Regions from separate parts of the Bacillus sp. DX3.1 genome, predicted to be linked through region 2. Evidence: a T-box and tRNA genes for the amino acid it is inferred to sense, from the RefSeq annotation. Region 2 holds a T-box; the other holds one or more tRNA genes.

Region 1 (16,229 bases), 290 kb from region 2:
GACTTAACCATATAATATGAAGCAATGTTATCTAGTTTTGAGAGAATATAAAAAAACTTGTTGACTTTTTAAATCAATCAGGTATAATAATGATTGTCTCAAATGAATATAGTCTGGTAATGATGGCAGAGAGGTCACACCCGTTCCCATACCGAACACGGAAGTTAAGCTCTCTAGCGCCGATGGTAGTTGGGACCTTGTCCCTGTGAGAGTAGGACGTTGCCAGGCAAAGTGGAGGATTAGCTCAGCTGGGAGAGCACCTGCCTTACAAGCAGGGGGTCGGCGGTTCGAGCCCGTCATCCTCCACCATATATTGCCGGCTTAGCTCAATTGGTAGAGCAACTGACTTGTAATCAGTAGGTTGGGGGTTCAAGTCCTCTAGCCGGCACCAGTAACTATGGCGGTTGTGGCGAAGTGGTTAACGCACCGGATTGTGGCTCCGGCATTCGTGGGTTCGATTCCCATCAGTCGCCCCATTTTTTATAAAAGATAATATGCGGGTGTGGCGGAATTGGCAGACGCACCAGACTTAGGATCTGGCGCCTTTGGCGTGGGGGTTCGACTCCCTTCACCCGCACTTTCAATTTTATAACTCATACATGTCTTGCGGAAGTAGTTCAGTGGTAGAATACAACCTTGCCAAGGTTGGGGTCGCGGGTTCGAATCCCGTCTTCCGCTCCAATTTTCAATATGACATGCCGGGGTGGCGGAACAGGCAGACGCACAGGACTTAAAATCCTGCGGTGGGTGACCACCGTGCGGGTTCGACCCCCGCCCTCGGCACCATATGCGCCCGTAGCTCAATTGGATAGAGCGTTTGACTACGGATCAAAAGGTTAGGGGTTCGAGTCCTCTCGGGCGCGCTTTTATTAACGGGAAGTGGCTCAGCTTGGTAGAGCACCTGGTTTGGGACCAGGGGGTCGCAGGTTCGAATCCTGTCTTCCCGATAGTTTTAACATGGGGCCTTAGCTCAGCTGGGAGAGCGCCTGCCTTGCACGCAGGAGGTCAGCGGTTCGATCCCGCTAGGCTCCACTTATTTAACTTTATTATGGCGGTGTAGCTCAGCTGGCTAGAGCGTACGGTTCATACCCGTGAGGTCGGGGGTTCGATCCCCTCCGCCGCTACCATAAAGGACCTTTAGCTCAGCTGGTTAGAGCAGACGGCTCATAACCGTCCGGTCGTAGGTTCGAGTCCTACAAGGTCCACCATTTAAAGTAAATATCTCGGAGGTATACCCAAGTTCGGCTGAAGGGATCGGTCTTGAAAACCGACAGGCGGCGAGAGTCGCGCGGGGGTTCGAATCCCTCTACCTCCTCCATTTTTAAAAAAAGAATATTATATCGTCGCGGGGTGGAGCAGTCTGGTAGCTCGTCGGGCTCATAACCCGAAGGTCGCAGGTTCAAATCCTGTCCCCGCAACCAATGGTCCCGTGGTGTAGTGGTTAACATGCCTGCCTGTCACGCAGGAGATCGCCGGTTCGACCCCGGTCGGGACCGCCATTTATTTTTGGCTCGGTAGCTCAGTCGGTAGAGCAGAGGACTGAAAATCCTCGTGTCGGCGGTTCGATTCCGTCCCGAGCCACCATCATATTTCATTTGGTGATTGCTTATTTAGTTTAAATGAGCCATTAGCTCAGTTGGTAGAGCATCTGACTTTTAATCAGAGGGTCGAAGGTTCGAATCCTTCATGGCTCACCATTTTTATGCGGGTGTAGTTTAGTGGTAAAACAAGAGCCTTCCAAGCTCTGGTCGAGAGTTCGATTCTCTTCACCCGCTTTTGTTTTGGGCCTATAGCTCAGCTGGTTAGAGCGCACGCCTGATAAGCGTGAGGTCGATGGTTCGAGTCCATTTAGGCCCACCATTATTCCGCAGTAGCTCAGCGGTAGAGCTATCGGCTGTTAACCGATCGGTCGTAGGTTCGATTCCTACCTGCGGAGCCATATAGAGAAGTACCCAAGTGGCTCAAGGGGCTCCCCTGCTAAGGGAGTAGATCGCTTACGCGGTGCGAGGGTTCGAATCCCTTCTTCTCTGCCATATATTTTGGCCCGTTGGTCAAGCGGTTAAGACACCGCCCTTTCACGGCGGTAACACGGGTTCGAATCCCGTACGGGTCATACGAAAAGAGATAGCATAATCTGCTATCTCTTTTTTATTTATAATATTATGTTATGAATGGACATATCTTTCAAGCTAGGGCAGACTTTCAACAGTCTGCTTATTTATTTGGATTGGTGTGGGCATATCAAAAAAGGAAAGAACTCCTTTTATAGCCGGATATAATGTTATATTCCATCCAAAGAATGAAAAAATGTTAGCAAAGCGCATTGGGATGTTAATTATATTATTTGGGCTAGAGACAATTTCATTTCCTGTTGTTTCACTTTTATTTAAAGTAGATGGATTTTATTTTGCTATTTTAGCTGGAATCGACATTTTGGTTGTGTTGATTCTTATACTAATGGATCAAATGGAAGTATAAAATGTTGTATTGGATTCGTCTTTACAATTTGCATCATTAATGATTGTTTGTAAAATAGATTCCCATATGTGAGGATCATCGGGTAAAAAATGTCCTGCATCTTTTATATAGTGGGTTGTTACATAGGGAATATCTGCTGCTACTTTTTTTATTTCTTCTATGGAGGCTAAAGTGTCAGCTGTACCATGCCAAATATGCATAGGGATAGAAATATCTTTAAAAGTAAATCCCCAAGATTTTGCTAAGAGTACAGGTTCTGTTACAGCTTCATCTACACTATTTCGCAGCGCTTCTTTCATATGAATCATAGCTACTTTAATATCTTCATCCGTTTTGATGAACTGTTGGTCCCATTCACATAAATGTGTGTTACCTTTTTTCATCGATTGCATATATTTTTCAGGATTCTTTTCCATTTGCTTTTTTTGTGAACGATAAGCCCATTTTAATATCCAAGGTAATCGTTTGGAGATAAAGAAAGCGATTCGATTTTCACGGCACATGCTAACAGGAGGCTTCTCATTTTCAAATGGAGCTACACTAGAAACCATGTTTACGCATTGCAAGCGTTCGGGAATTTTGTAAGCACAAGCTGCTGCATAAGCTCCACCGCCTGATACACCTATAATAGAAAAAGTTGGGAGCTGCAGTTGATTTGCTAACTCATTAACATCATCAGGCCAATCTAAAACTGTTCTATTACGTTTTGGATCAGAGAGTCCGTATCCAGGTCTATCTATAGAAATAAGCCGTATGCCTAATCGCTTTGCAATCATATCATCTTCCAATGCCCAAATTCTTGAACCAGGTGTACCATGGAACAGCATTACTGGTAATCCATTTGTTTGTCCATACTCTATATATGCTAAAGTGCGTCCGTCTTGTAATGTTATAATATGATTCTTCATTTTATTCACTCCTTATCCCGCTAATTAAACCGACCGTTCAGTCTAATTATATAATAGGGTTGATCTATTTGTAAATACTGGGATTTATCCCGCATTAACGGGCAGTAATATCCCCACCTCAAAATTCAGCAAAAAACAAAGAAGTTAGGTGGAGGATAAACTGCCCGTAAAAGCCCGATTGGTGAGGACTAATAATCAGTGGGGGATGAAAAACCCCCCACTGATTAAAGTTTCACTTTATTATTGGTCAGAAAAAGAAGATTTTTTCCACTTACTTTTAAGGAACAAATTGTGAGAGCGCACTGAAATAAGCTTTTTCACAATCTAAAGAAAAGGCTTCCATTGAGATTGATTCCACACCTGATACGATAACTTTCTCCTATCTGTGAAAAAGTTCACAAATAGGTCATAATTTGTGAATGTATTCACAATGATTCATGCTACAATATGAATGTAAGGAAGTTAAACAACATTAAATTAGTATTTTAATTAATTACTTAAATGACAATAATAAAGAAGTGAACCATAGAGAGGAGAATTTATCATGAAAAAAGGTATCAATCGTGTAGTATTAGTAGGAACAGGTGCTGTAGGTTGTAGTTATGCATATTCTATGATTAACCAAGGTGTAGCTGAGGAATTCGTTCTTGTTGACGTAAATGAAGCAAAAGCAGAAGGAGAAGCAATGGATTTAAGCCATGCAGTTCCATTTGCTCCAGCACCAACAAAAATTTGGAATGGTAGCTATGCAGATTGTAAAGATGCAGATCTTGTTGTTATCACTGCTGGATTACCACAAAAGCCAGGTGAAACTCGCTTAGATTTAGTTGAAAAGAATACAAAAATCTTTAAACAAATCGTTCGTGGCATTATGGATAGTGGATTTGATGGTATCTTCTTAATTGCAACTAACCCAGTTGATATTTTAACTTATGTAACTTGGAAAGAATCTGGATTACCAAAAGAGCGCGTAATTGGTTCTGGTACAACTTTAGACTCTGCTCGTTTCCGCTATATGCTAGGTGACTACTTAAATGTAGATCCACGCAACGTTCACGCATACGTTATCGGTGAACATGGTGATACTGAGCTTCCGGTTTGGAGCCACACTACAGTAGGTGTACAAAAACTAGAAACAATTTTAGCGAACAATGAACAGTATAATCAAAATGATTTAGATAAAATCTTTGTAAATGTACGCGATGCTGCTTACCATATCATTGAGCGTAAAGGTGCAACTTACTACGGAATCGGTATGTCACTTCTACGTGTAACTAAAGCGATCTTAAACAACGAGAATAGCGTGTTAACTGTATCTGCATACCTAGAAGGTCAATACGGCGAAGCTGATGCCTATGTAGGTGTACCGGCTGTAATTAACCGCGAAGGTGTTCGTGAAATTGTTGAGCTTGAGTTAAATGAAGAAGAAAAAGCGAAATTTGCTCATTCTGTAAAAGTATTAAAAGAAACTATGGCACCAGTACTATAAGATAAATTGTTCAGAAGTGGGGGCTGCTTCTCCCTTCTGAATTTTTTATATAAATTCCTTTTCCGGTTTCCCTGTATATCCCCAAGTATACACTTTTGCTGGAAAGGATCGATTATAGCAAAACGCACTCTATGTTAGGATAGAGTGCGTTTTTGTATATCTCTTATTTTTTTTGCGTTAAGCCTAATTTCTTCAAGATATCTAATGATCCCTTCCTAACACTCTAATGAGCTGTTTGAAGAAGGATTTCCTGTTTCATAACCCTTTTGCACATTAGATACCCAATGAGTCTTATATGCTCTCCACAGGCGTTATTTATACTGTTTGGATACAACCTTGCCCCACACTTTCAGTTATATAAGTCCATTTTGATTTTTCGACATATAGCCGCGGCTATGAATAACAAAAGGTGACCTGCACTCGTTTTCTCTCTTTGTTTTCACTATGTCTGGACAGGAAAAGGATCTGACCGCTTCTATGCATGGTCGGATGCTCTCTCCCACCTAAAAAGAAGGGTTTTATGTCGGTTTTTTAATTTGTATTTATATAGTTGGCTATCGCAAGTAATTGTTCTAATTTTTTTTCTAAGATATGTATACTTGCGTTATAGCTGCCCTCTTATTTTCTCCCTTTTCTTTCATTACAGTGTTTCAGAAGACTTAACGCAATTGAGAATGTACGTTCGTGTTTGGTTTTGTCAAAATTATACCTTATATTACAAAAAAGAAAAAAACTTTGTGCTGTACATTACATATGTTTGAGGGAGCGGACTTCTGTTGTTAATTTCTAAATTTCACAGAATGAAATAAGAGAGCTAGGAGGATGGTTGTTCCTAAAACCCCGATTGTTGATGTTTTTCCATTGTTTTGGTAATAACTTTATTAAAAAATTATACTCAAATAAAACGCTTTCAATGAATATTCGTCAAAATTCGATGTTTTTTATCAAATATGTCAATATTTTCTTAGATTTTAATGAAAAAGCGTATCTTTATTTAAAATTTCACAAGGATATTTCAGTTTATTATCGAATAGTGAATAGTATTAAAAATTCTGTCATCTTAGTGAGGTGAACATATTGGATGTAACAAATTGTATGGAAGAAGGATTGTATGAATTTCATAAAGAAGGATGTCATGAGAGTTATAACATGTTTGGAGGTCATCTTGTAACAGAGCATGAAATACAAGGGGTACGTTTTACAGTATGGGCTCCTCATGCGAAAGTCGTAAGTGTTGTCGGAGATTTCAATGAATGGGACAACGAAAAAAATAGGATGGTAAAAATGACAGAGCAAGGTATTTGGTCATTATTCATACCGGAACTGGAGGCATACGAAATATATAAGTATGCAATCAAAACTTCTGGTGATGAAATAATTTTAAAAGCAGATCCATATGCAACATATGCAGAAGTACGACCGAATACGGCATCTGTTATTTTTGATATAAGAGGATATGAATGGAATGATAAAAATTGGTCTCGAAAAAAGAAGCGAAAGCCGATTTATCAAGAAGCAATGGCAATTTATGAATTGCATTTTGGTTCATGGAAAAAGAAAGAAGATGGCTCGCTTTATTCGTATCGAGAAATGGCAGAGGAGCTTATTCCTTATGTAGTGGAGCATCAATTTACTCATATTGAAATCATGCCGCTTATTGAGCATCCGTACGATCGTTCTTGGGGATATCAAGGTACTGGATATTATGCGATGACGAGTCGATTTGGTACGCCGCATGATTTTATGTATTTTGTCGATGAATGTCATAAATATGGAATCGGTGTCATTTTAGATTGGGTACCAGGACATTTTTGTAAGGATGCTCATGGGCTGTATTTATTTGATGGAGAACCAACGTATGAATATAGGGACTCTGATGTACAAGAAAATCATGTTTGGGGAACGGTAAATTTTGATTTAGGAAAACAGGAAGTTCGAAACTTTTTAATTTCGAATGCACTGTTTTGGATGAAATATTATCATATTGACGGTTTTCGTGTTGATGCAGTTGCAAATATGTTGTATTGGGAAAAGGATGGAAAGCAGCAAAGTAATGAACATGCGGTCGCCTTTTTACGCCAATTAAATGAGGTGGTATTTGCTGAGGATTCGACATTTCTGATGACCGCTGAAGATTCAACAGCTTGGCCACTTGTGACTGCGCCAACGTATGAGGGCGGACTTGGTTTTAATTATAAGTGGAATATGGGCTGGATGAATGATGTACTGAAATATATGGAATGTGCACCAGAATATCGTAAATATATTCATGAGAAAATGACATTTTCTTTGCTATATGCTTATTCAGAAAACTTTATTTTACCCTTATCCCACGATGAAGTTGTTCACGGAAAAAAATCGTTATTAAATAAAATGCCGGGAGATTATTGGTCGAAGTTTGCTCAACTTCGTTTATTGTACGGATATTTCTTTACACATCCAGGGAAGAAATTGCTCTTTATGGGTGGAGAATTTGGACAATTTGATGAGTGGAAAGATCTCGAAGATTTAGATTGGAACTTACATGATTTTGAAATGCATGATCGTATGCATGATTACTTTAAAGAGCTCATAGCATTGTATAAGCGCTCAAAGCCACTTTGGCAATTAGATCATTCACAAGAAGGATTTGAGTGGATTGATGCAGATAACCGAGAACAAAGTATCTTTTCATTTATTCGCAAAGGGGAGAAAGAGGAAGAGATCCTTGTTGTTGTATGTAATTTCACAAATGCTGTGTATGAAAACTACAAAGTAGGTGTACCAGCATTTCAATATTATAACGAGATTTTAAATAGTGATGATCCGGTATACGGTGGTTCAGGACAGGTAAATAAAAAACGGTTAAAGACGATTATAGAGCCGTATCATAATCAGTCTGCTCATGTAGAAATAACAATTCCACCATTTGGCGTTTCAATTTTACGGCCAGTGAAAGCGAGAAAGGGGAGCAAAAAACAAGATGGTTCAAAAGCAGACTTGCGTAGCGATGTTATTGGCAGGGGGAAAAGGTAGTCGTTTAAGTGCGTTAACAAAGAATTTAGCTAAGCCAGCTGTTCCATTTGGCGGTAAATATCGAATTATCGATTTCACATTAAGTAATTGTGCAAATTCTGGAATTGAAACGGTCGGGATATTGACGCAGTACCAACCGCTAGAGCTTCATAATTATATTGGTATTGGGAGCGCATGGGATTTAGATCGTGTTAATGGAGGGGTAACTGTACTTCCACCGTATGCGGAATCTTCTGGCGTGAAATGGTATACAGGGACTGCTAGTGCGATTTATCAAAACTTGAATTATTTATGTCAGTATAATCCAGAATATGTTCTGATTTTATCAGGCGATCACATTTATACGATGGATTATAGCAAAATGCTGGATTATCATATTGAAAAAGAGGCAGACGTTTCTATTTCTGTTATTGAAGTACCTTGGGAAGAAGCAAGTCGTTTTGGAATTATGAATACAAATGAAGAAATGGAAGTTGTTGAGTTTGAAGAAAAACCACAATATCCAAGAAGTAACCTTGCATCGATGGGGATATATATTTTTAATTGGTCTGTTTTGAAAGAGTATTTAGAGATGGATGCAAGAAATCCAGACTCGAGTAATGATTTTGGAAAGGATGTAATTCCACTTTTATTAGATGAAAAGAAGAAATTAATGGCGTATCCATTTAGTGGCTATTGGAAAGATGTTGGTACGGTGAAAAGTTTATGGGAAGCAAATATGGATTTGCTTCGTGAGGAATCATCTTTGAATTTATATGACCGTGGCTGGCGTGTGTATTCTGTGAATCCCAACCAACCACCGCAATATATTTCTGAGAAGGCAAAGGTAGAGGAATCACTAATTAATGAAGGCTGTGTAATTGAAGGGGATGTAGCGCATTCTGTTCTATTCCAAGGGGTAACAGTTGGAGAAGGAAGTATCATTAAGGATTCAGTTATTATGCCAGATGCTAAGATTGGTAAACATGTAGTCATTGAAAGAGCGATTGTTGGACCTGAAATGATTATTGAAGATGGAACGATTATTCGACCAGAAAAAAATATGGATGAAGTTGTACTTATAGCAGATGGGAATTAATTAAGGAGGATGGGATGAATGGGAGAATCAATGTTAGGAATTATTAATGCAACTGGAAGTTTTCCTTCCTTACAGAAAGTAACAGGCCACCGTTCACTGGCAGCATTACCATTTGGGGGACGTTATCGTCTTATCGATTTTATGCTTTCTAATATGGTAAATTCCCATATTCATAGTGTAGCGATTTTTACTAGTCATAAAAATCGTTCCTTAATGGATCATCTCGGATCAGGAAAACAATGGGATTTAGATCGAAAACGCGACGGCTTATTTTTATTTCCTCCTAATTGCCAATGTGATCAAGATGAATTCGGTTCCTTTGCTCATTTCCGTAGACATATTGATTATTTTCTACGAAGTAAACAAGAGTATGTTGTTATTACAAATAGCCATCTTGTAACAGCATTAAATTTTCAAGCTGTACTAGAAAGACATATACATACAAGGGCAGATATTACGGAAGTATGCCATGAAGGAGTATCACTGCAGACATATGTATTAAAGAAGGATTTATTGCTAGATTTATTTGAAACGTATAAAGAGCAGAAACATTATAGCTTATTTGATGTTGTTAAGGAAAAACGCGGAGAATCCTTGTATATTGGGGCGTATGAACATACGGGTTATGTAGCGGTCATCGACTCAATTGAAAGCTACTATAAACATAGTTTAGAAATTTTACAGCCTTCCATTTGGAAACAGTTATTTACGAAAGAAGCTCCGATTTTTACAAAGGTTAAAGATGAACCGCCAACGCGCTATATGAAAGGTGCTCAGGTACAAAATACAATGATTGCAAACGGTAGTGTAATTGAAGGACAAGTGGATCATAGCATTGTGTTCCGTTCTGTAAAGATTGGAAAAGGATCTAGTATTCGCAATAGTATTATTATGCAAAAGAGTCAAATTGGGGATAATTGTATACTAGATGGCGTTATTATTGATAAGGATGTAAAAATTGGAGATGGCGTGATCTTAACGGGAACGGCTCATAATCCGTATGTTGTAGAGAAAGGTAGTGTACAAAGTCATAACATAACTAGTTATTCATGAAAGCTCTGTACAAAATAGCAGTAGGCAAGATTTTCACAAGTTGTGATAACCATCAGCGGGGGAATGAAGCTCCCACTGATGGAAGTTTCACTTGCGAAAAATAGTAGCACAATTTTTAAAATTCGAAGGGAGGAAGCTGTAAGAAAAGCAATGAGGGTATATTTGTTTTTCATGCAGTGGAACAACACGTGAATATTTTATTTGCAGTATCAGAATGCGTACCGTTTATTAAATCGGGAGGCTTAGCAGATGTGGCGGGTGCACTTCCAAAAGAACTGAAAAAATTAGGGGTGAATGTCCGCATTATACTTCCAAATTACAGTCTAATTACCGATCACTTGCGAGAAACATGTACGCTCCATAAAGTAATCAATGTTCAGCTTGGTTGGCGAAATCAATATTGTGGGATTTTAAAAGGAGAACAGGATGGGATTACTTATTATTTAGTTGACAATGAATATTATTTTAACAGGGATTCGCTCTATGGGCATTACGATGATGGGGAGCGTTTTTCTTTCTTTTCCAAGGCGGTATTAGAGTCTATTCCACATTTAGATTTCGATGTGGATATTCTTCATTCTCATGATTGGCATACAGCGATGGCTAATTTTTTATTGCGCGAACAATATGGAGATCAGCCATTATATAAACATATTAAAACGGTTTTTACCATTCATAATTTACAGTTTCAAGGTGTATTTCCGCCTGTGGTTATGCACGATTTATTGAATCTTGGTGATGAATATTTTCGTAGTGAACAGCTCGAATTTTATGGGAATGTCAACTTTATGAAAGGGGGCATTATTGCTTCGGATTGCATTACAGCTGTTAGCCCCACTTATAAAGAAGAAATTCAATATCCATTCTTTGGGGAAAAGCTAGATGGTTTATTGCGCAAATATAATGATAAGCTCATCGGAATTATAAATGGTATTGATACGGTTGTTTACAATCCGCAAACGGATCCATTCATTACCGCTTCATATGATGCCAAAACATTATTTAAAAAACGAGAAAATAAATATGCTTTACAGCGTTATTTTGGTTTACCTGAAAAGGCAGACACACCAATTGTTGCAATGGTAACGCGCTTAACAAAGCAAAAAGGTTTGGATTTAGTCCGCGGTGTGTTCCATGAAATGATGCAAGAAAATGTACAATGTATCATTTTAGGATCAGGAGATGCCGAATATGAACAGTTTTTTGAAAGAATGGCATGTGAATATCCGGAAAAAGTGAAAGTGTATATTGGCTTTAATGAAGAGCTGGCACATCAAGTATATGCGGGTAGCGATTTATTTTTAATGCCATCATTATTTGAGCCATGCGGCTTAGGACAACTGATTGCACTGGCATATGGCGTTATTCCGATTGTAAGGGAAACAGGAGGATTGAATGATACTGTTCAGTCTTATGATGAGAAAACTGAATCTGGAAATGGCTTTAGCTTTACAAATTTTAATGCACATGACATGTTACATACGGTTCGTCGTGCACTAAAGTATTATCATAACAAACCAGTGTGGAACGGGCTTGTAAAACAGGCGATGACAGAAGATTACAGCTGGAAAAAGTCAGCACGTCAATATAGCGAGTTGTATAAAAGTTTGTTGGATCATTCCTAAGAGGTGAAAAAAATGTTTACTCATACAGAAAGCTTTAAAGCAGCTTTTTTAGAAAAACTAGAAACGATGTATGGAAAAAGTTTCAAAGATTCTACAAGTCGTGATCATTATAATACACTTGGGCATATGGTACGTGAGTATATGAATCAGCATTGGATTGCAACAAACGAAAGATATAGGGCAGGGAATCAAAAGCAAATGTATTACTTGTCGATTGAGTTTTTATTAGGTCGCTTACTTGGTAGTAATATGCTCAACTTAGGGATTCATGATGTATGTGAACAAGGGTTAGCAGAGCTGGGGATTTCCTTGCAAGAATTAGAAGAGAGTGAAGCGGATGCTGGGCTTGGAAACGGAGGACTTGGACGTTTAGCAGCCTGTTTTCTCGACTCTCTTGCATCTTTAAACCTCCCAGGACACGGATGTGGTATTCGTTATAAACATGGTTTGTTTGATCAAAAAATTGTAGATGGGTATCAAGTAGAATTACCAGAACAGTGGTTACAGCATGAAAATGTATGGGAAGTTAGAAGGCATGACCAAGCAGTCGAAGTAAGCTACTTTGGACAAGTAGAAGCAGTGCAAATCAATGGTCGCCTAGAGTTTCGACATACAAATGCGGAAGTGATTATGGCAGTTCCATATGACATTCCGGTTGTTGGGTATAAAACAGATACTGTAAATACACTTCGACTTTGGAATGCAGAGCCGGTTCCTTTTCCGCAAAATTGTAAAGATGTTTTGAAATATAAGCGTGAAACAGAAGTTGTGTCGGAATTTTTATATCCGGATGACACGCATGATGAAGGGAAAATATTACGGTTAAAACAGCAATATTTTCTTGTATCATCAAGTTTGCAAAATATTGTTCGTTTGCACCGGGAGCGAAACGGTACACTTCGAAATTTGCATGAAAAAATTGCAATCCATATTAATGATACCCATCCAGTACTTGCAATTCCGGAATTAATGCGCATTTTATTAGATGAGGAAAAGATGAGCTGGGAAGATGCATGGTATATCACAACGCATACGATTTCTTATACGAATCATACGACATTATCAGAAGCGCTAGAAAAGTGGCCAATTCATATTTTTCAGCCGTTATTGCCGCGAATTTATATGATTATTGAAGAGATCAATGAACGCTTCTGTCATGAATTATGGGAACGGTATCCGTATGATTGGACACGAATTGAAGATATGGCGATTATTGCACATAATCTTGTGAAAATGGCTCATTTAGCAATTGTCGGGAGCTATAGTGTAAATGGAGTGGCTAAAATTCATACGGAAATTTTAAAACAGCGTGAAATGCGATTGTTTTATGAGTTTTATCCAGACAAATTTAATAACAAAACAAATGGCATTACGCATCGACGCTGGTTGTTAAAAGCCAATCCGCAGCTTTCTAATCTGATTTCAGGAGCAATCGGAACAGAATGGATGAAGTCCCCAGAACAATTGCAAGCACTGCAAAGCTATCAGTATGATACTGCTTTTCAAGATCAATTGCATGCTGTAAAGCAGCAACGTAAAATCATATTGATGGAGCGGATTGCAGATAAAACGGGGATTCTCGTTGATCCACATTCTATTTTTGATGTGCAAGTAAAACGATTACACGCTTATAAAAGACAATTATTAAATGTGCTCCATATTTTATATTTGTACAATCGTTTAAAAGAGGATTCGAGTTTTTCATTTTATCCACGCACATTTATTTTTGGAGCAAAAGCATCACCAGGTTATTATTATGCAAAAAAAATTATTAAATTAATAAATGAACTTGCTCGAAAAGTGAATGAGGACCCGTATGTTAGTCAATATATGAAAGTTATTTTTCTAGAAAACTATCGTGTTTCCGTAGCTGAAGATATATTTCCAGCAGCAGATGTGAGTGAACAAATTTCGACGGCAAGTAAAGAAGCATCTGGAACAGGGAATATGAAGTTTATGATGAATGGTGCCATTACGTTAGGGACGCTAGATGGGGCCAATATTGAAATAAGGGAAAAAGTGGGCGAGGATGCTAGCTTTATTTTTGGTTTAACAGCTGAAGAAGTGTTGCATTACTATCAGAATGGTGGATACCGTGCGAATGAGTATTATCATCATAACTCGCATATTAAAAAGGTGGTAGATCAGTTAACAAACGGATTTTTCACAAACGCTGGAGCAGAGTTTGAGGCGATTTATGATTCGCTTGTCATTCAAAATGATGAATACTTTGTTCTTCGTGATTTTGGACCATATGCAGATTGTCAGGAATCGGTGGGAAGAACCTATGAAAATCGTAGAAGATGGCTGGAAATGTCCATTGTAAATATTGCACAATCGGGTTATTTTGCGAGTGACCGTACAATTTCACAGTATAGTAAGGGAATTTGGGGAATTGGTGATACGGTTAAGCTTTTATGAAATGAATATATTATATAAATACAAATTAAAAAAACGACATAAAACCCTTCTTTTTAGATGGAAGAGAGCATCCGTTCATGCATAGAAGCGGTCAGATCCTTTTCCTGCCCCATGCCAAGAGAAAACAAAGAGAGAAAACGAGTACACGTCACCTTTTGTTATTCATAGCCACGGCCTATATGTCGGAAAATCAAAATGGATATATATAGTAATATAGAAGCGTAGATGAGTCCCTTACGAAGATTTGAAGGGACTTTTATTTATGAGATTGGAAAATATAAAATAATTATGAAATGTGGTGATAGTATGGATAATGCCTATGATTTTCCATGCTTAGAAACAAAGCGTCTCTCGGTAAAGTAAAAACAGCTTGGAAATTTCCAAGCTGTTTTTACTTATTATGATTTTTTATTAGTTTGCTGCTGAAATATAAGGATTCACTGAATATAACATACCAGTCCCACCATATTCCGCAGTAGCGAAGTATGAAAATGTGAAGAAACCCGTAATACTAATAAGTAAAAGAAGAAAAAATGTAAAAATAGTTTTTAACATGTTTGGTCCCCTCATCCTAAAATATATAAATACAAATTAAAAAACCGACATAAAACCCTTCTTTTTAGGTGGGAAAGAGCATCCGGCCATGCATAGAAGCGGTCAGACCCTTTTCCTGCTCCATGCCAAGTGAAAACAAAGAGAGAAAACGAGTGCAGGTCACCTTTTGTTATCCATAGCCGCGGCTATATGTCGAAAAATCAAAATGGATTTATATAGATACTCCTATTATTATAATATATTATTTTCATTTCCCCTAATGATTTCCAATTAAAAGAGAGAAGTCAGACATGCTTTATATGTTGTCATAGAATGGTTTTTTATAATAGACTTCATATTTTTAGCAAATGTCATACTATGGTGAACATGAGAATATTCCCATTCTTGATCGTTAAACTGTACTTTGCGAGGAGGAAGAAGTGGGACGACATCAAATAAATTAACGAGGCGAAAGCTACTGGCAATTTGTATTTTATAATAATTTCGAAAGGCAATATCCCCAACCTTTGGGGAGGCAAAGGTATAGAGGCTGCATCGTGAGAAAGAAGTATTTACGCGTGCATCTAATATGTGAAGTGCAGCAAGGGCTCCTCCTAAACTATGCCCTGTAACAAGAAGTGTTTTATGTGATGACAAAGATACGAGCATATCCATAATGGAATCACGACAGGATTCATAAATAGAGAGGAAGCCATTGTGAACGCTCCCGCTATTGGAGGCGTAAGGATAAGGTTTTTGATTAACAAGAGAATCAATAACCCAATCCGGATCAGATTGGGTTCCGCGAAAGGCGATAATGACGGTGTCTTCAGATTCTAGTATGAAGCCGAACCATTCTGTTGTCTGAATGGCTTTTGCTTGAAAGCCTTGTACATATTGAAACCCGTCAGGTATTTGAAAAATCCCGTTTTGCTTATATTGTTCATATGTTAATTCACAGCATGTGGCTAACAATATGGCAGTATCTTTATCAAAAGATAAAGGAGCACGCATTAAGGAAGCCCTCCTTAAGAAGAAAGTATAGTTCAATATATGAGTTAAAGGAGGGAATCATTCTTTGAGTAGCTTTAAAACAAAGCGAGATGAAAAAAGTGAATATTTTTGTGAATTCACACTTGAACCTTCAGTTACGTGAGGTAGTATGATTTGGGTAACCATATCGGTAAAAAGAATGTAGGGGGAAATAACAGATGAGTAATAATGAAAGTTATTCAATTGGAGAGTTTTCGAAAAGAACAGGCACATCAATACGGACACTACATTATTACGATGAAATTGGATTACTCACACCTGAAAAACATCCTAGTTCCGGACATCGAATATATAAAAGTCAAGACATATTAACGTTGCAAAAGATAGTAAGTCTTAAATTTTTAGGATATAGTCTAGATGAAATTTGTGTAATGGTGAATATGTCTAGCTTTAACGTAAACTTAAAAGAAACATTACAGAATCAAAAGAATGCTTTTGAGGAAAAAAAGAAACATATCGAAGCTTCTCTGAAAGCAATTAATCGAACGATTATTTTGTTAGAGGAAGAAGGGAAAGTGGATAGTGACATTTTAATGAGTTTAATCAGTAATATACAAAAAGAAAGTGAACAACGT
Region 2 (16,229 bases):
AAACGAGAAGCGTGATGCCATATTCTTTACAAAGTATTTTAAATAACTCTCGTAATTCTTTAATACCGATTGGATCCAAACCGTTGATTGGCTCATCTAAAATTAATAGCTCTGGTTTTGTCGTAATCGCTCTCGCAATTCCTAATCTTTGTTTCATTCCCAGTGAAAAATCTTTTACTTTTTTATCGTCAACATTATGTAAGTTCACGAGATCTAACGCTCGGTCAATGGCCTTTTTGTCATAATAGCCCATATATTCACAATGCAAATATAAGTTTTCTCGAGCTGTTAATTTTTCATAAAAGATTGGGTATTCAATAATCGTTCCCATTCGCTTTAACACTTCATACGATGTATCTGTTAATTTCTCACCGAAAATTTCAATGTCGCCACTTGTCGGTTTGATTAAATTGGTAATCATTTTCATAATCGTTGTTTTACCAGCACCATTGGGTCCTAAAAAACCATATATTTCTCCTTTTTTCACATGCATATTAACCCCTGAAATGACTTCTTTACCTTGAAACACTTTTGTAAGTTGATTTATTTTTAATATATAAGCCATATCATTTTCCCCTTTCGCTTCCGTTCTATATGTTTATTGTAAGAAATGAACATCTCTTTTTTCTTACCCATTCCTTACAAATTTCTTACGTTCAAAAAAAGCTTGTAAACTTCTCTTTTCTACAAGCTAAAACTTCATTTTTTTTAACATAACCGTAAATATTGTTTTTTCATATGGCGTACTAGAAAGATGAATTTCTCCGCCTAATGCTTCTACAAGTCGTTTTGTAATGGTAAGCCCAAGGCCGCTCCCTTGATACAATCGATTTCGAGAATCTTCTAACGTATACATGCGCTCAAATACTTTATCGATATGTGATTCGTCAATCCCTTTCCCCTGATCCCATACATCAACATAGACATACCTGTCGTCATTCCTTAATGTCATACCGAGCATTTTTCCATCATCCCCATATGCAATGGCGTTCGAAATTAAGTTATTTAAAATTCTCCCTAACACTTCTGCATTTCCAAGTGCATATATATTTTTCTCTGGTATATCAATATGAACAGCAAATCCTTTCGAGGTAAGTAAATCATAAAACGATAAAATCTTTTCACGGCATACTTCATTCATATTAACCTTTGTCATCTCGATTCCTTTATCTCCTGATTCTAATTTAGCTAAATCAAAGAACTTATGAATGAGTTCCATGACTTCAAGTGTTTTTAAATGTACCTTTTCCAGTAACACTTTCCTTTCTTCCTCACTTATCGTTTTATCTGTATTTAACATTTCTATATACCCAAGAATGACAGTAAGCGGCGTTTTTAAATCATGCGATATATTAGAAAGCATCTTTCGCATAGAAATTTCTACTTTCGAATGATTGGCATTCGTTTTTTGTTTTTCATCTAACAAATTATTAATAGCTACTAACAACGATTGTAGCTCTCTATCATCCGTCACAACTAGTAACTTTTCACCCGTTTGCTTTTCCACTATTTCCTGCAACTTTGCATATGCATAACTTAAATTTTCACTTTTATTTTTCTGTACGCGATATTGAAAATAAATAATACCTACCAATATGAAAATAATAACCGTTAAAAAAAATAGCATGCTATATCACTTCCAGCTTATAGCCAATGCCCCATAACGTTTTAATATACTGCGGGCTTGATGGATCATCCTCAATTTTCTCCCGCAATCTTCGCATATGAACATTAATGACATTGTCATCACTATAGTATTCTTCGTTCCAAATGAAACTGTATATTTGTGCTTTTGTAAATACCCGATTTTGATTCTTCACAAATAGCTTTAAAATCTCAAATTCTTTTGAAGTAAGCTTAATTGTTTCTCCCTTTTTTTGAACGATAAAATTAGCCACATCCATTTTCAAATCACCAATCGTAATCATATCGTCTTGTTTTTTTTCTGGAGCTGAATATGTTGTAGAACGGCGAATTCCTGCCTTTACTCGTGCTGAAAGCTCAATCATGGAAAATGGTTTACATATGTAATCATCTGCTCCAAGTCCTAACCCTACCGCTTTATCAACATCCGTATCCTTTGCAGACATCATTAAAATCGGCACTGCACTTTTCTCACGAATAATTTTTACCACTTCTAAACCATCTAGTTTCGGCATCATAATATCTAAAATGATTAAATCAAATGAACCTTTTCGATATTTTATGATCCCTTCTTCTCCATCAGATGCGATTGTTATGCTAAAGCCTTCTTTTGTTAAATATTTTTCAACCATTTCTTGAATTGAAGCGTCATCTTCGACAAGCAAAATATGATGTGACATGTTTCTATCCCCTTTTTTACAAACATTAACAATTCAATTGTAACCGAAGTAGATAAGAGTGAAAAGAATTATATGAAAATTCAATCCGACTTCATTTCTTTTCACAACAATGTTATGATGGAATTCGCTACTATTGTTTATAATTAACCTAATATAAAGGAGTTTTACCATGTCAGAAAATAAAAAAGTAAGCTTAGCTGATTTAATGCGTGAACAACTTGCGAAGAAAAAGCAAGGAAGTGGAAATGGCTCAAATGCTGCAGGTCAAAATCAAGCAACAAAAAAATTACAAAGTCAGCAAACAAAGAAAACGAACAATCAACGTAGACGTACAGGTGTATAAGTGAACGGACAACAACGAGCAAACATATCACCTGGTCTTGAAGTTGATATTGTGTTAAAGCAAGATCAGCGCACTGGAAAACTAACGCGAGGCATTGTAAAGGATATTTTAACAAAATCGCCTTCTCATCCTCATGGTATTAAAGTACGATTGCAGGATGGACAAGTTGGTAGAGTTCAGCACATTGTACAATAAAAAAAGGAGCTCATCTTCAAATGAGCTCCTTTTTTTTACGATGTTATCCCTTAATTTTCTTAATGAAAACAACTTTTAAATAGTCGCCTTCTTTAAATTGATCGATCGTACGGAAATCCTCTGGTAAGGAATGTTCTTCTAAAATTTTATATTTCCCATTCATTTCTTTAAACGCTGTATCAATAAAACCTTTAAATTTTTTCATATCAAACGTACTGCAATTTGTGGAAGCAACGATAATACCATTGTCTTCTGTAATTACAATTGTCTCTTTTAACAAGTTTTTATAGTCTTTTGCCGCACTAAATGTATATTTTTTAGAGCGCGCGAAGCTTGGTGGGTCTAAAACAACCATATCAAACTTCATTTGTTTCTTCACTGCATATTTAAAGTAGTGGAATACGTCCTCTACGATAATGTCTTGTGCTTCATAATCAATTCCATTTACGCTAAACTGCTCAATTGTTTTACTTAAGCTACGATTTGCAAGGTCAACACTTGTTGTTTTTGTCGCTCCGCCAAGTGCTGCGAACACAGAGAAAGCACCTGTATAAGAAAACATGTTTAACACTGTTTTTCCTTTTGCATACTTATCACGAATTTGTTTTCTAACATTACGCTGATCTAAGAACACGCCCACCATTGCACCATCATTTAAATACACGGCAAAGTTTACACCATTCTCTTTTACGATAATCGGAAACTCGCCCCGTTCTCCGGTGACAAAGTCATCCTCTTCAATATACTTTCCTTTTGTATCAAAACGCTTCTTCTGATAGATTCCTTTGAAATTTGCTACTTTTTGAAGCGCTCCAATGATTTCATTTTTAAAGGAATAGATTCCCTCACTATACCAGCTTATTACGTAAAACCCATCGTAATAATCAATGATTAAACCGCCAAGTCCATCCCCTTCACCATTTACGACGCGGAATGCCGTTGTATCATTAGACTTGTAAAAGCTCTTTCGTTTATGTAATGCTGATTTGATTTTTCTCTCAAAGAAAGCTTGGTCGATTTGTTCCTGCTCTTTTCTCGTTAAAATCCAGCCATATCCTTTGTTTTGCTTTCCGTAGTAGCCTTTTCCAAGAAATTGGTTTTTCTCATCAAGCAGTTTGATGATCGTACCTTCTTCACTCACATCATTTACATTATGAATTGCATCTTTTAAAATAAGTGGATAACCACTTTTAAGCTCATTTATAAATTTTGTTTTTATCTTTACAATTACTTCTGATCGCATGTAATGTCTTCCTTTCAGTTTGGATGCTTTCAATTATTCAAAAAGGCATGAAAACCTTTCTATTTTAGGAAGCATTTGAAAATAAAACGGGCTTCAAAAAACAGCCTCGTTTCACTATACCATATTATTGTTTTGCTAGCACAACGAGCTCGTTTTCTCGCTTTGTTTTCACTTGGCATGGGGCAGGAAAAGGATCTGACCGCTTCTATGCGTGAACGGATGCTCTCTCCCACCTAAAAAGAAGGGTTTTATGTCGGTTTTTTAATTTGTATTTATATAATTGTTGTTCTTCTTTATTAATCTTCTGTTCTTTTCTCCAAATATGTTTCACGATATTGATATATAACTTTGTTAACTATAAATCGACGTAAAAAGCTTCCCTTTTCAGGAAACCCTTCTCCTTATAGCTGCTGCACCAGTTCTTGCAACTCTTGATCCGTTACATTCCGCCACTTTCCGGCCTCTAATCCATCAAGCTTAATATTCATAATTCGCACACGTTTTAGCCTAGTTACTGTATATCCAAACGCTCTGCTCATACGGCGAATTTGTCTATTCATTCCTTGCGTTAAAACAATTCGGAATGTCGCTCCATCTACTCTTGTCACTTTACACGGCTTCGTCATGCCATCCCTAATTTTCACGCCTTGTGACATTTCTTCAATAAACCAATCTGTAAATGGCTTATCCACTGTCACAATATACTCTTTTTCATGCTCATGATCTCCGTGTAGAATTTGATTAGCAATCGCTCCATCATCCGTTAACAAAATCAATCCCTCTGACGCTTTATCTAAACGACCAACAGGAAAGATTCTCTCTGGATGATTGATGTAATCAATGATGTTGTCTTCAATATGTCCCGCTGCGGTACAAGTAATACCAACTGGTTTGTGAAAGGCAATATAGATTTTTTCTTTAGTTATTCTTTCAACAACGTTTCCATCAATACGTACAATATCGTCATGGGCTACAATATCACCGTGTGTACAAACTTCTCCGTTAATAGAAACTCGCCCTGCTTTAATAAGCCTGTCTGTTTCTCTCCTCGAGCACGACCTCGCTTCACTTATAAATTGGTTTATTCTCATCAAGTATTCCTTTCGTATATCAACTTTAAAATATAGATTATCCAAAAAGAAAAAGCGTCAATTCTCAGCGGTATTCACATTGCCGAGAATTGACGCTCCTTTACTTCGCAAAAACCACTAAATAAATAACCCCAATTACGAAAAATGCTCCGCAACAAGCTAACAATACTTTTGCAAGTTTGTCCATAAACATATACGTTTACCCCTTTGTCGGTTTCTGCTATTTTAATTCGACAACTGTTACGCCGAGGCCTCCTTCGCCCATCTCACCGTAGCGGAAGTTTTTCACGCCTCGATGTTTTTTCAAGTAATCTTGTACACCTTGGCGCAGTGCTCCCGTTCCTTTTCCGTGAATAATTGATACACGTGGATAACTCGCAAGCTGTGCATCGTCCAAATACTTTTCTACACGTGCCATCGCATTTTCAAAGCGTTCACCACGAAGGTCAAGTTCTAACGAAACGTGATAGTCTCGTCCTTTTACTGTTGTAACTGCTTTTTTCTCAACAGGATTTGGCGTATTAATGTATTCCATATTGGATTCTTTTACTTTCATCTTCAGAATTCCAATTTGAACATTCCACTCATTATCACTTACCTTTTTAAGCAGCTGTCCTTTTTGACCAAACGTTACTACTTTCACTTCATCGCCTGGTTGTAATTGTTGTTTTGGCGCTGTATTTTTCACTTTTTCTTTTTGTTTTTTTACAAGCTCTGGCGCTGCCCCTTCTAGGCGGCTCTTCGCTTCAATCAGCTCATGATCTTTCACATTGATAAGCTGTGCCTTACGGAGCTGGCGAAGGTTGTGAATGATTTCTTCTGCTTCTTTTTTCGCAGCTTCTACTTTTTCTTCGCCTTCTTTTTGTGCTTTTAGTAATCTTTCATCACGCTCTTCGTTAAATTCAATAATTTGACGCTGCAGCTCTCGATGAAGTTTTTCAGATTGCTTCCGAAGGTCTTCTGCTTCATTTCGTTCGCGCTCTGCATTTTTCTGACTTTCTTCAAGCTTCACAATCATATTTTCTACTTTATTCGATTCTGTACTCACATGGCTACGGGCCTGATTAATGACGCGTTCTGATAAACCAAGACGTTTAGAAATTTCAAAAGCATTACTACGCCCCGGCACACCAAGTAGCAATTTGTATGTTGGGCTCAGCGTATTCACATCAAACTCAACGCTGGCGTTAATCACTTGTTCACGATTGTAACCATATGCTTTTAATTCTGGGTAATGCGTCGTTGCCACAACACGTGCCCCGCGGTTATATACTTCATCTAGAATAGAAATTGCAAGAGCTGCCCCTTCTTGTGGGTCTGTTCCGGCACCTAATTCGTCAAATAAAATTAAGCTTTCAAAATCAGCTCGTTCTAAAATATCTACAATGTTTACCATGTGAGATGAGAACGTACTTAAATTTTGTTCAATCGATTGTTCATCACCGATATCAGCAAAAATATTTTTAAACACACAAATTTCTGATTCATCGAGCACTGGAATGTGAAGACCAGACTGTGCCATTAATACACAGATTCCGACTGTTTTTAACGTAACCGTTTTACCACCTGTATTCGGCCCTGTAATAACGATTGTTGTAAAGTCTTTTCCAAGCGCGATGTCATTTGGCACAATTACTTTTGGATCAATAAGTGGATGACGCGCTTTTCGTAAATTCATATAACGATCATTATTGACGATTGGTTTTGTTGCTTTTAATCGTTTCGCATAGAGTGCTTTCGCAAAAATAAAATCAAGATTCGCAATGATATCTACATTTTCTAATACGATATCTGCTTCTACTGCCACTTCTTCCGTTAGCATCATTAAAATGCGTTCAACTTCTTGTTTTTCTTTCACACGTGCTTCCTGTAGTGCATTATTCAGTTCCACAATCACTTGTGGTTCAATAAATAACGTTTGTCCAGAAGCAGATTGATCATGAACGATACCACCGTATACACCGCGATATTCTTGTTTTACAGGAATAACGTAGCGATCGTTACGAATTGTCACAATCGCATCTGATAACATCTTCTGTGCATTTGAAGAGCGCGTCATATTTTCAAGTTTCTCACGAATGCGGCTTTCAGCACTGCGAATCTGTTGGCGTATCCCGCGCAGTTTATCACTTGCACTATCGACCACTTCACCGCCATCACCGATGCAATTTGTAATTTTCTTTTCTAAATCATATAAAGAAACAATGCCCGCTACATACGTTTCTAAAATCGGAAGCTCGACGCCATTTTCCACCATATCTTCAATGAATCGCTTCATTTGACGACTACCATACATCGTAGTTGCTATATCAAGCAGTTCATGTGGACTTAGCATACTACCAATTTTCGCACGCTTTACATTGGGACGAATATCAAAAATCCCGCCAAGCGGCACATGTCCTTTTAAACGGATGACCTTTGCTGCTTCATCCGTCGTATCTTGCATTTCAACGATTTCTTCGTAATTTGTACTCGGTACAAGTTGCTTCACTTTATCACGACCAAGTGAAGATGCAACATGCTCAAGTAATTGTTCTTTTACTTTGTCATATTCTAATACACGCAACGTTCGTTCTAACATAAGCTGCCTGTCCCCCCTGTGTTACTTATTCCGTTTAATAAAATCTAATAAACGTTCAATGTCCCATGTGTTAATTACTGTATCTTTTTGAATCCATCCTTTACGTGCAGCCGCTACACCAATTTCCATGTCTTCTAACATTTCAAGTGTATGAGCATCCGTATTAATGGCAATTTTCACGCCGGCATCTTGTGCTTGCTTAAGTAGCTTCGCACTTAAATCTAAACGGTTTGGATTCGCATTTAACTCAAGTACTGTATCCGTCTCTTTCGCGAGTTCAATTAGTAAATCTGTATCTACATCGTACCCCTCACGGCGGCCAAGTAAACGACCTGTCGGATGAGCAATCATTGTGACATGATTGTTTTCAATCGCTGCTTTAAGGCGTTTCATAATTGTTTCACGATTTTGTGAGAAACTAGAATGAATCGCACCGATGACATAATCAAGCTCCGCTAGCATCTCATCATCAAAGTCAAGCGTTGCGTCTGGTAAAATATCCATTTCAATTCCACGTAGAATTGTGATATCTGGGTATTTTTCATTAATGCGTTCAATTTCTTTTCCTTGTTCACGAAGGCGCTCTTTCGTTAATCCATTCGCTACTTTTAGGTATTGAGAATGATCGGTAATCGCCATAAATTTATATCCACGCGCACGGCATGCTTGTACCATTTCCTCAATCGAAAATGCACCATCACTCCATGTCGTATGCATATGTAAATCACCTTGCACATCAGAGAACTGAATTAAATTTGGATATTCTTTAATGAGTTCGATCTCTTTTCCGTCTTCACGCACTTCTGGCGGAATAAATGGCAAGCCAAAGTGAGCGAAAAATGCCTCTTCTGTTTCAAATGTTTTTACTTCACCTGTTTCTAAGTTTTCCACACCATACTCACTAATCTTTTCACCTTTATCTTTCGCAATTTGACGCATTGTTACGTTATGATCTTTAGAACCTGTAAAATGATGAAGTGTTGTAATAAACTCTTCAGGCTTCACAAGACGGAAATCGATTGAAATATCATATTCATATTGAAGGCGAATCGATACCTTTGTATCACCGCTTGCGATTACTTCAATCATATTGTCGAACTGTAGTAAATACTCACGTACCTTCGCAGGCTCTGTCGTTGCAATAATAAAATCTAAATCTTTCACTGTTTCGCGAACGCGTCGTAAACTGCCGGCACGAGAAAAACGAATAATTTCCTGTACATTCGACAATTTCTTCTCTATTTCCCCGGCAATAGGGAGCACCATTGCAATCGGTAAACGTTCCGGACGAGAACCAACTTGAGCGATTGCTTCTACTATTTTTTCTTCCGTCTTCTTACCAAATCCAGCAAGTGCTTGTACTTTATTTTCTTCGCAAGCTTTTTGTAATGTTTCCATATCTACAACACCAAGCTCTTTATATAACTTTGCTACTTTTTTGCCGCCAAGACCTGGTAATTTTAATAATGGCAAAAGAGTGCTTGGCACTTCTTTTTCAAGCTCTTGCAACACTTCCGATGTTCCCGCTTCGATATATTCTGCAATAACGGCTGCAGTTCCTTTTCCGATGCCTGGAATTTTCGTAAATTCTTCAATTTCAGAAAGGCTGCGATCATCGCTTTCTAATGCTGCTGCCGCCTTACGAAACGCCGCTATTTTAAATGGATTCTCGCCTTTTAACTCCATAAAAAGGCCGATTGTCTCCAGTAATTGAATGACTTGTTTTTTGTTTACTTTCATGTTTCTCCCGCCTTTCTTTCATAGAAAAAAACTCCTCTTTCTGAAAAAGAGAAGTCATACTCTGCTACCTGTCTGCCATAGTTCCTTCACCTTTTCAGAAAGAATCGGTGTATCGTCTACTATTATTTTACTAATCGATGATTTTTGTAGTGGTGTTTGCACTTGTTCAATTGGAAGTATATTCCCAACTACAATTAAGACAAACAAAATAATATACACTTCTAAAAAGCCAAGAAGAGCTCCACCAACTGCATTGACTTGTTTTAAAACTGGAATTTCCGTAAACATATTCAGTAAATTCCCAAGCAATGCGAGCGCTATTTTTGTAATAATAAATAACAAGATAAACGCAATCGCTTGATAAAAGACCGCTTCTATATTATTCGCATCAATCCATTCTGGAACGGATACACCTTTATCAAATGGATACGGAATGATTTTTTCAAGTGCTGGCGCTAAATCTTTGCAATACCAGTATGCAACAAGGTATGCGATAATAAAGCTTGTTAACTTTACAAGTTGTAATACAAATCCTCTTCTTAGGCCGAGGAAAAATCCCATAACAAGCAGTAAAATGATAATGATATCAATCATGTTATTCCATTCCTTTTTGTTTCATACTTTCTTTCAATTTCTCATATTCATCTTTTAATTTTATGTAATCGTGTACGACGTTTACCGCCGTCAACACCGCTAGTCTACTTGTGTCAAGAGAAGGATTCTTGGCATTGAGTTCGCGCATTTTATCATCCACAATCGCTGCGACCATGCGGATATGACTTGTACTCTCATCACCAACAACAGAATATTGTTGGCCATAAATTTCTACATTAATTCGACTTCGATTTCCTTTTTGTTGTGACAACTCACTGGCCTCCAATCACGTACAGAATCCTAAAGATTATCATACCATGAACCATCATAATATGGAAACAGAAAGAACAATTCGATATGATAAAAATATCAATAAATAAAAGGGAGCGACCATTTTGTCAAATTCTATCGTAATACAAACAAATTCTGCAACAATCGAGAACATGAAACAACAATACAAGCAAGCAATTAGCCCAAAGGTTCCACAAGGCGGTGTATTTATGGCGAAAGTTCCATCTTGTACAATTACTGCCTACAAATCCGGAAAAGTGATGTTTCAAGGTGGCCGTGCTCAGGAAGAATCTGCACGCTGGCAAAGCGTTTCAGAAACACCTAAATCCCTTGTCAAAAAAACGGTAAATGCACATCGTTATGCGCCCCCTACTTCCATTGGGACAATGTCCATCCTTGGATCAGATGAGGTTGGTACAGGTGATTACTTCGGACCAATGACAGTTGTTGCTGTATATGTCGATGCAAAGCAAATTCCCTTGTTAAAAGAACTTGGTGTAAAAGACTCCAAAAACTTAAATGATGCGCAAATTGCTGAAATTGCAAAACAACTACTTTCTGTCGTTCCCTATAGTTCCCTTGTACTACACAATGAAAAATATAATGAAATGTTCGAAAAAGGAAACAATCAAGGAAAGTTAAAAGCATTACTGCACAATAAAGCCATTACAAACTTACTAGCAAAAATAGCACCGACAAAACCAGAAGGTATTTTAATCGATCAATTCACACAGCCCGATACATACTATAAATATTTAGCAAAGCAAAAAAATGTACAGCGTGAAGACGTATATTTTGCAACGAAAGGCGAAAGTGTACATTTAGCGGTTGCGGCAGCATCTATTTTAGCTCGTTATTCATTCGTAAAACAGTTTGATGAGCTGAGCAAAAAAGCTGGTATGCCGCTCCCTAAAGGTGCTGGCAAGCAAGTTGATATTGCAGCGGCGAAATTGATTCAAAAACTCGGAAAAGAAAGACTTCCTGAATTCGTGAAACTTCACTTTGCCAATACAGAAAAGGCGTTTCGATTATTGAAGAAATAACTAGTTTTTAGTATCGACAGGATCTGAATGAACTAAACAAGGCGAAAAGAATTGTATTCTTTTCGTCTTGTTTTCGTTCTATCATTTTTTATATAAACTAAAAAACTTATCACTTAACATAACCCCAATAAATTCCATTTATAGTATCTTTAATGTATATCAGTTATGTACTGAAGCTAGCATATCTCATCTGAAATAAAAGGAGGCGCGCCAAATGACTCACACCAAAATCAAAAAATCACTATATATACTCGTCCATTTAATTGGTCCTCTTACCTACTTTATTGTCTCTGTTATTTTGGGAGCACTTTTCACTTCCAAATCTCTCATGGAAAACATAACAGATAACCTTTGCATTATGGCGATCTATTATGTGTTCATTAGCTTACTATGGTTTTTCTATTTCGACCGCTTAGACAAAGACGTAGATAAGGTTGTGAAAGAAATTGAAGATAAGAAAAGTAAAACCGTATAAAAAGAGTAGTCATTTCGACTACTCTTTTTATACGGTTAACTACGCTTTTGTCTCTTATTTGATGAAGATACTTTAAAGGAACCCGTTTCGTGTGTTGTAGTTCCTTGACCTTCAACTTGCGGAGAACCAAGGCTTGCTCTAGAAGGATCTTTTTTGACTTTTTTGCCCATTTTGTTCACCCCCATCATTACTTTTTGCTTAGAGGTGGTAAAGTATACAGCCTAACAATCAGAATATACATTACTTACTCAAGCAATAGAAAATCACTCTTCCACTTTCATTTCTATTAACACTAAATTTGCTTTCCTGAGGAACGAGTCTGTTCTTCACTAATGTCCCATAGACGCTTTGCGGCATCCATATCCAATGCAACCTCAGATGGTGTTTTCACTTGCCTATCGGCATAGTAACAGCCACTACGATCGGTAACATCGGTTGTTCCTGCCAGCCACACTAAAGTTTCAGCGCCCTCTTCAGGAGTACGAGAGAAAGGTTTCATTGCCGCCATAGTTAAGCGGGCTACAAAACCATTGTCCTGGTTGAAATTCGTGGCCACCAGTCCCGGGTCGAAGCAAAAGGCTGCGACACCTGTTCCCTCTAGCCGCCGCGCCAACTCAGAAGTGAATAAAATGTTAGCCAGTTTTGTCTGTCCATAACGCATCGTAGGACCACCCATTAACTTCTTAACACCACGATAAATTTGTTCTGCATCTAAATCACTGAAATCAATTCCCTTTTTAGCCATTTTGTGACCATGAGATGCGGTAGTGATGACGCGAGCAGGGGCACTTTCCTTTAAACGGTCAAGCAGCAAATTAGTAAGTAGGAATGGACCTAAATGATTAACCGCCCAGGTCATCTCCAAACCGTCCTCCGTAATCTGCCGTGTTTGAAATAAAGCACCCGCATTATTAACTAATATATCTATTCTAGGGCACTTTTCTAAAATATCAGTAGCTACTTGGCGTATAGACTGCTGGGAAGCCATATCAGCTAGAAATACGTCTACCACTGCATTCCCATCCGTTGAATCTTTAATTTGAGTCACAATATCATTTGCTTTTGCTTCGTTACGTGCAATGATTCCTAGCTTAGCACCGCGTTCTGCGAGTACCTTAGCTGCCGCTAATCCAATACCACTTGTCGCACCAGTGATTACTACATACTTGTCACGCACCGTCCACTCTAAATAACTGGTAATTCCCTCCACCACCGCAAAACCCCTCTCCCGATTTCCATAAATGATTCATTCGTTTTACTATATATGAAATGGAAAGAGAACTATGAACAATATTTTTTATCCTATCTCAAAATATTTTATAAGATTTCGGATTTAGTTCCATCCTCTTCTAATAAAAAAAGCGAGAGCAATTGCTCTCGCTTTTTTATCATCTTAAAACTCCGCAGAACCTGGAGTTCTTGGGAATGGAATTACGTCACGGATGTTTGCCATACCAGTGATGTACATTAGGAAACGTTCGAAACCAAGTCCAAATCCAGCGTGTTTTGTACCGCCGTATTTTCTAAGTTCTAAGTACCACCAGTAGTCTTCTTCATTCATGCCTAATTCTTTAATTCTGTCTACTAAAACATCCATTCTTTCTTCACGTTGGCTTCCGCCGATTAATTCGCCGATTCCAGGAACTAGAAGGTCAGTAGCAGCTACTGTTTTACCGTCTTCGTTCATACGCATGTAGAATGCTTTAATATCTTTTGGATAGTCTGTTACGAATACAGGACGTTTAAAGATTTCCTCTGATAAATATCTTTCGTGCTCTGTTTGTAAGTCAATACCCCATTCTACTGGGTATTTGAAGTCTGCACCTGATTCTTTAAGCACTTTAATTGCTTCTGTATATGTGATGCGACCAAAGTCAGCGTTGATTACGTTGTTCATACGCTCAAGAACTGTTTTATCAACAAAGCTGTTGAAGAATTCCATTTCTTCTGGTGCATGCTCTAATACATATTTCATTGCATATTTCAGCATATCTTCTGTTAAATCCATTACATCGCCTAATTCTGCAAATGCAATCTCAGGCTCAACCATCCAGAACTCAGCTGCGTGACGAGTTGTGTTTGAGTTTTCTGCACGGAATGTAGGTCCGAATGTGTATACATCGCGGAACGCTAATGCATAAGCTTCAGCTGGCAATTGTCCACTTACTGTTAAGTTTGTTTCTTTACCGAAGAAGTCTTTTGATTCATCAACTTGTCCATCTTCACCTTTTGGCACGTTATTCATGTCTTGCGTTGTTACGCGGAACATTTCGCCCGCACCTTCTGTATCACTACCAGTGATAATTGGTGTATGAACGTGTACAAATCCGCGCTCTTGGAAGAACTGGTGAATCGCGAACGCTGCGATAGAACGCACTCTAAATGTTGCAGAGAATGCATTTGTTCTTGGACGTAAATGAGCAATTGTACGTAAGTATTCAAACGTATGGCGTTTCTTTTGTAGTGGGTAATCAGAATCTGATAATCCCTCAATTTCAATTTTGTCTGCTTTAATTTCAAAAGGTTGTTTTGCACCTGGTGTTGCGATAAGAAGTCCCTCAACTGCAACTGAAGAGCTTAGTGGAAGCTTCGCAATTTCTTTAAAGTTTTCTAATTCTGTATCGAAAACGATTTGAACGCTCTTGAAGAAGCTACCATCGTTTAATTCAATGAAACCAAATGCTTTTGAATCACGTAGATTACGGATCCAACCCGATACTTTTACTTTTTGATCAACATATTTTTCTGTATCTCTATACAGACTTTTTACTAATGTGTTTTCCATATTGAATTGCTCCTTTTCCTATATTTAAATACAAAAAAACCTTTCATCCATAAAGGGACGAAAGGTTAAACTTCGCGGTACCACCCAATTTGTCATAAAGACCAACTTTAACTCGTATGTATCTACATACTTCCCGGTTTGTAACAGGCCGGCTTCCCGTCTAAGTCTACTCTTGAATACAAGATTCAATTTCGGTTAGCAACTCCAAGGTGTTCTTCACATATACCGCCTCATCAGGCTCTCACCGTCCCTGACTCGCTATGGATTATAGTATATACTACTTTTCCTTATCATCGTTTTTCATTTTGTTAAACTAAAATTAATGTACTACATTCCCGCGAAAGATGCAAGTTGTCACACATATAAAAGAGATTTCATCTTTCTCCCATGATAATTCCAGTGTCAATGTGAAACGTCTCACCTGTTTGCGCTTCAATCATCTTCACATGTCCATTCGTCTTAGGGAAAGCAGGATTGTAAAACGCACGATAACTTACATTATCCCCTTCAACCTCTTTCCACCAGGAGAATTCCATATCTAAAGCACTCGTTAAAATTTCTTTTGCTTCTTCTTTTGAAATATTTGGTTTCACAGAAATAAGAGTGAGTTCATTTTCATCGAAGCTACATGCCTTAAAATGAGTTACTTTTCCAGAGTACTTACCAACTCCAATCTTCATACTATTTACGTCCACTTTAATCTCATTATGAATACGTTGAAATTGGAAAATGTACTCAGATTCATATTCATCATCTTCTTCCCGCATACAATGATGGGATGGATGACCTTTCTCTATTATAAATCGATCACTTGCATCTGGATAAAGAGCAAATAACAATTGTAACGCTCTCTCTTTTGCTTCTGCTTCCGTTAATGCTTCTCTATTTTTCTCTTTCCGTTCATTATTGACTACACTCATATATTGACCAGTGTCTTTATCTAAGCAAACTTGAATAGCATACGATGATAATTCCCCTTCTCCTCGGACGCTATGTTGAACATGTTCTTTTCTCGCCCATAATTCTATAACTTCATTATCATTTGTGCTTGTATGAAAATTTACATACTTGTCATGTAATCCAATACACTCGCGTATTACACTTTTTGGTACTATTCGGTTTTCTATCTTTTCATATTGCGGGAGGAACCCGCCATAACCTTCTATTGTATGAATCTCTCCACTTGGCCCAATATGAAACACATAATCTTTCGGTGCATATACGAGATGATAAGCATCGTCACCATTTGCAAATGTTTCTTTATCCGCCCTTGAAATCATTAATTCAAACTCTAGTTTTTCTGCATACTTCTCTTTTGCTTCTTCTTTTGAAATTGAATTTTCCGGATAATAAATTTGATATTCATCTACTTCAGAAAACAATTGATACAGACGGCCATCTTTTGTAATATCAATCGTCACACCAGAATTCGGTAAAAATAATCCAAGTTTCTCATCTTTCTTTTCATAAACAACGTGGTACATCATATCGAATTGAATTATATATGCAAAAGGCATGGAATGT

Evidence for each region. The T-box of region 2 lies ahead of asnS (asparagine--tRNA ligase). A T-box ahead of a tRNA ligase gene usually reads a tRNA of that ligase, here a tRNA-Asn.
Region 1: it encodes a tRNA-Asn, which carries the amino acid that the T-box ahead of asnS (asparagine--tRNA ligase) is inferred to sense. The anticodon was not compared.

Annotation. Positions count from the first base shown of each region.
Region 1 covers NZ_CP128153.1:4,523,648-4,539,876, reverse strand. The annotation lists rRNA gene QRE67_RS22890 (23S ribosomal RNA) at 1-11, shown strand, start outside; rRNA gene rrf (5S ribosomal RNA) at 113-228, shown strand; tRNA gene QRE67_RS22880 (tRNA-Val) at 234-309, shown strand; tRNA gene QRE67_RS22875 (tRNA-Thr) at 316-391, shown strand; tRNA gene QRE67_RS22870 (tRNA-His) at 401-476, shown strand; tRNA gene QRE67_RS22865 (tRNA-Leu) at 497-577, shown strand; tRNA gene QRE67_RS22860 (tRNA-Gly) at 607-681, shown strand; tRNA gene QRE67_RS22855 (tRNA-Leu) at 698-786, shown strand; tRNA gene QRE67_RS22850 (tRNA-Arg) at 790-863, shown strand; tRNA gene QRE67_RS22845 (tRNA-Pro) at 874-947, shown strand; tRNA gene QRE67_RS22840 (tRNA-Ala) at 960-1,032, shown strand; tRNA gene QRE67_RS22835 (tRNA-Met) at 1,051-1,127, shown strand; tRNA gene QRE67_RS22830 (tRNA-Ile) at 1,132-1,208, shown strand; tRNA gene QRE67_RS22825 (tRNA-Ser) at 1,226-1,318, shown strand; tRNA gene QRE67_RS22820 (tRNA-Met) at 1,345-1,421, shown strand; tRNA gene QRE67_RS22815 (tRNA-Asp) at 1,424-1,499, shown strand; tRNA gene QRE67_RS22810 (tRNA-Phe) at 1,509-1,584, shown strand; tRNA gene QRE67_RS22805 (tRNA-Lys) at 1,622-1,697, shown strand; tRNA gene QRE67_RS22800 (tRNA-Gly) at 1,705-1,775, shown strand; tRNA gene QRE67_RS22795 (tRNA-Ile) at 1,784-1,860, shown strand; tRNA gene QRE67_RS22790 (tRNA-Asn) at 1,865-1,939, shown strand; tRNA gene QRE67_RS22785 (tRNA-Ser) at 1,943-2,033, shown strand; tRNA gene QRE67_RS22780 (tRNA-Glu) at 2,042-2,113, shown strand; gene QRE67_RS22775 (hypothetical protein) at 2,308-2,478, shown strand; gene QRE67_RS22770 (alpha/beta fold hydrolase) at 2,463-3,386, opposite strand; gene QRE67_RS22765 (L-lactate dehydrogenase) at 3,931-4,875, shown strand; gene glgB (1,4-alpha-glucan branching protein GlgB) at 5,953-7,890, shown strand; gene QRE67_RS22755 (glucose-1-phosphate adenylyltransferase) at 7,838-8,968, shown strand; gene QRE67_RS22750 (GlgC family sugar phosphate nucleotidyltransferase) at 8,987-10,021, shown strand; gene glgA (glycogen synthase GlgA) at 10,210-11,646, shown strand; gene QRE67_RS22740 (glycogen/starch/alpha-glucan phosphorylase) at 11,659-14,067, shown strand; gene QRE67_RS22735 (hypothetical protein) at 14,479-14,622, opposite strand; gene QRE67_RS22730 (lipase family protein) at 14,893-15,615, opposite strand; gene QRE67_RS22725 (MerR family transcriptional regulator) at 15,813-16,229, shown strand, end outside.
Region 2 covers NZ_CP128153.1:4,230,220-4,246,448, forward strand. The annotation lists gene QRE67_RS21215 (ABC transporter ATP-binding protein) at 1-565, opposite strand, end outside; gene QRE67_RS21220 (HAMP domain-containing histidine kinase) at 692-1,627, opposite strand; gene QRE67_RS21225 (response regulator transcription factor) at 1,629-2,324, opposite strand; gene QRE67_RS21230 (hypothetical protein) at 2,494-2,667, shown strand; gene QRE67_RS21235 (YwbE family protein) at 2,668-2,862, shown strand; gene QRE67_RS21240 (class I SAM-dependent rRNA methyltransferase) at 2,906-4,105, opposite strand; gene QRE67_RS21245 (23S rRNA pseudouridine(2604) synthase RluF) at 4,507-5,196, opposite strand; gene QRE67_RS21250 (endonuclease MutS2) at 5,417-7,777, opposite strand; gene polX (DNA polymerase/3'-5' exonuclease PolX) at 7,799-9,517, opposite strand; gene QRE67_RS21260 (CvpA family protein) at 9,572-10,111, opposite strand; gene zapA (cell division protein ZapA) at 10,113-10,382, opposite strand; gene rnhC (ribonuclease HIII) at 10,507-11,445, shown strand; gene QRE67_RS21275 (hypothetical protein) at 11,660-11,920, shown strand; gene QRE67_RS21280 (YuzL family protein) at 11,956-12,090, opposite strand; gene QRE67_RS21285 (SDR family oxidoreductase) at 12,213-13,130, opposite strand; gene asnS (asparagine--tRNA ligase) at 13,314-14,705, opposite strand; T-box leader at 14,756-15,008, opposite strand; gene QRE67_RS21295 (YcdB/YcdC domain-containing protein) at 15,080-16,229, opposite strand, start outside.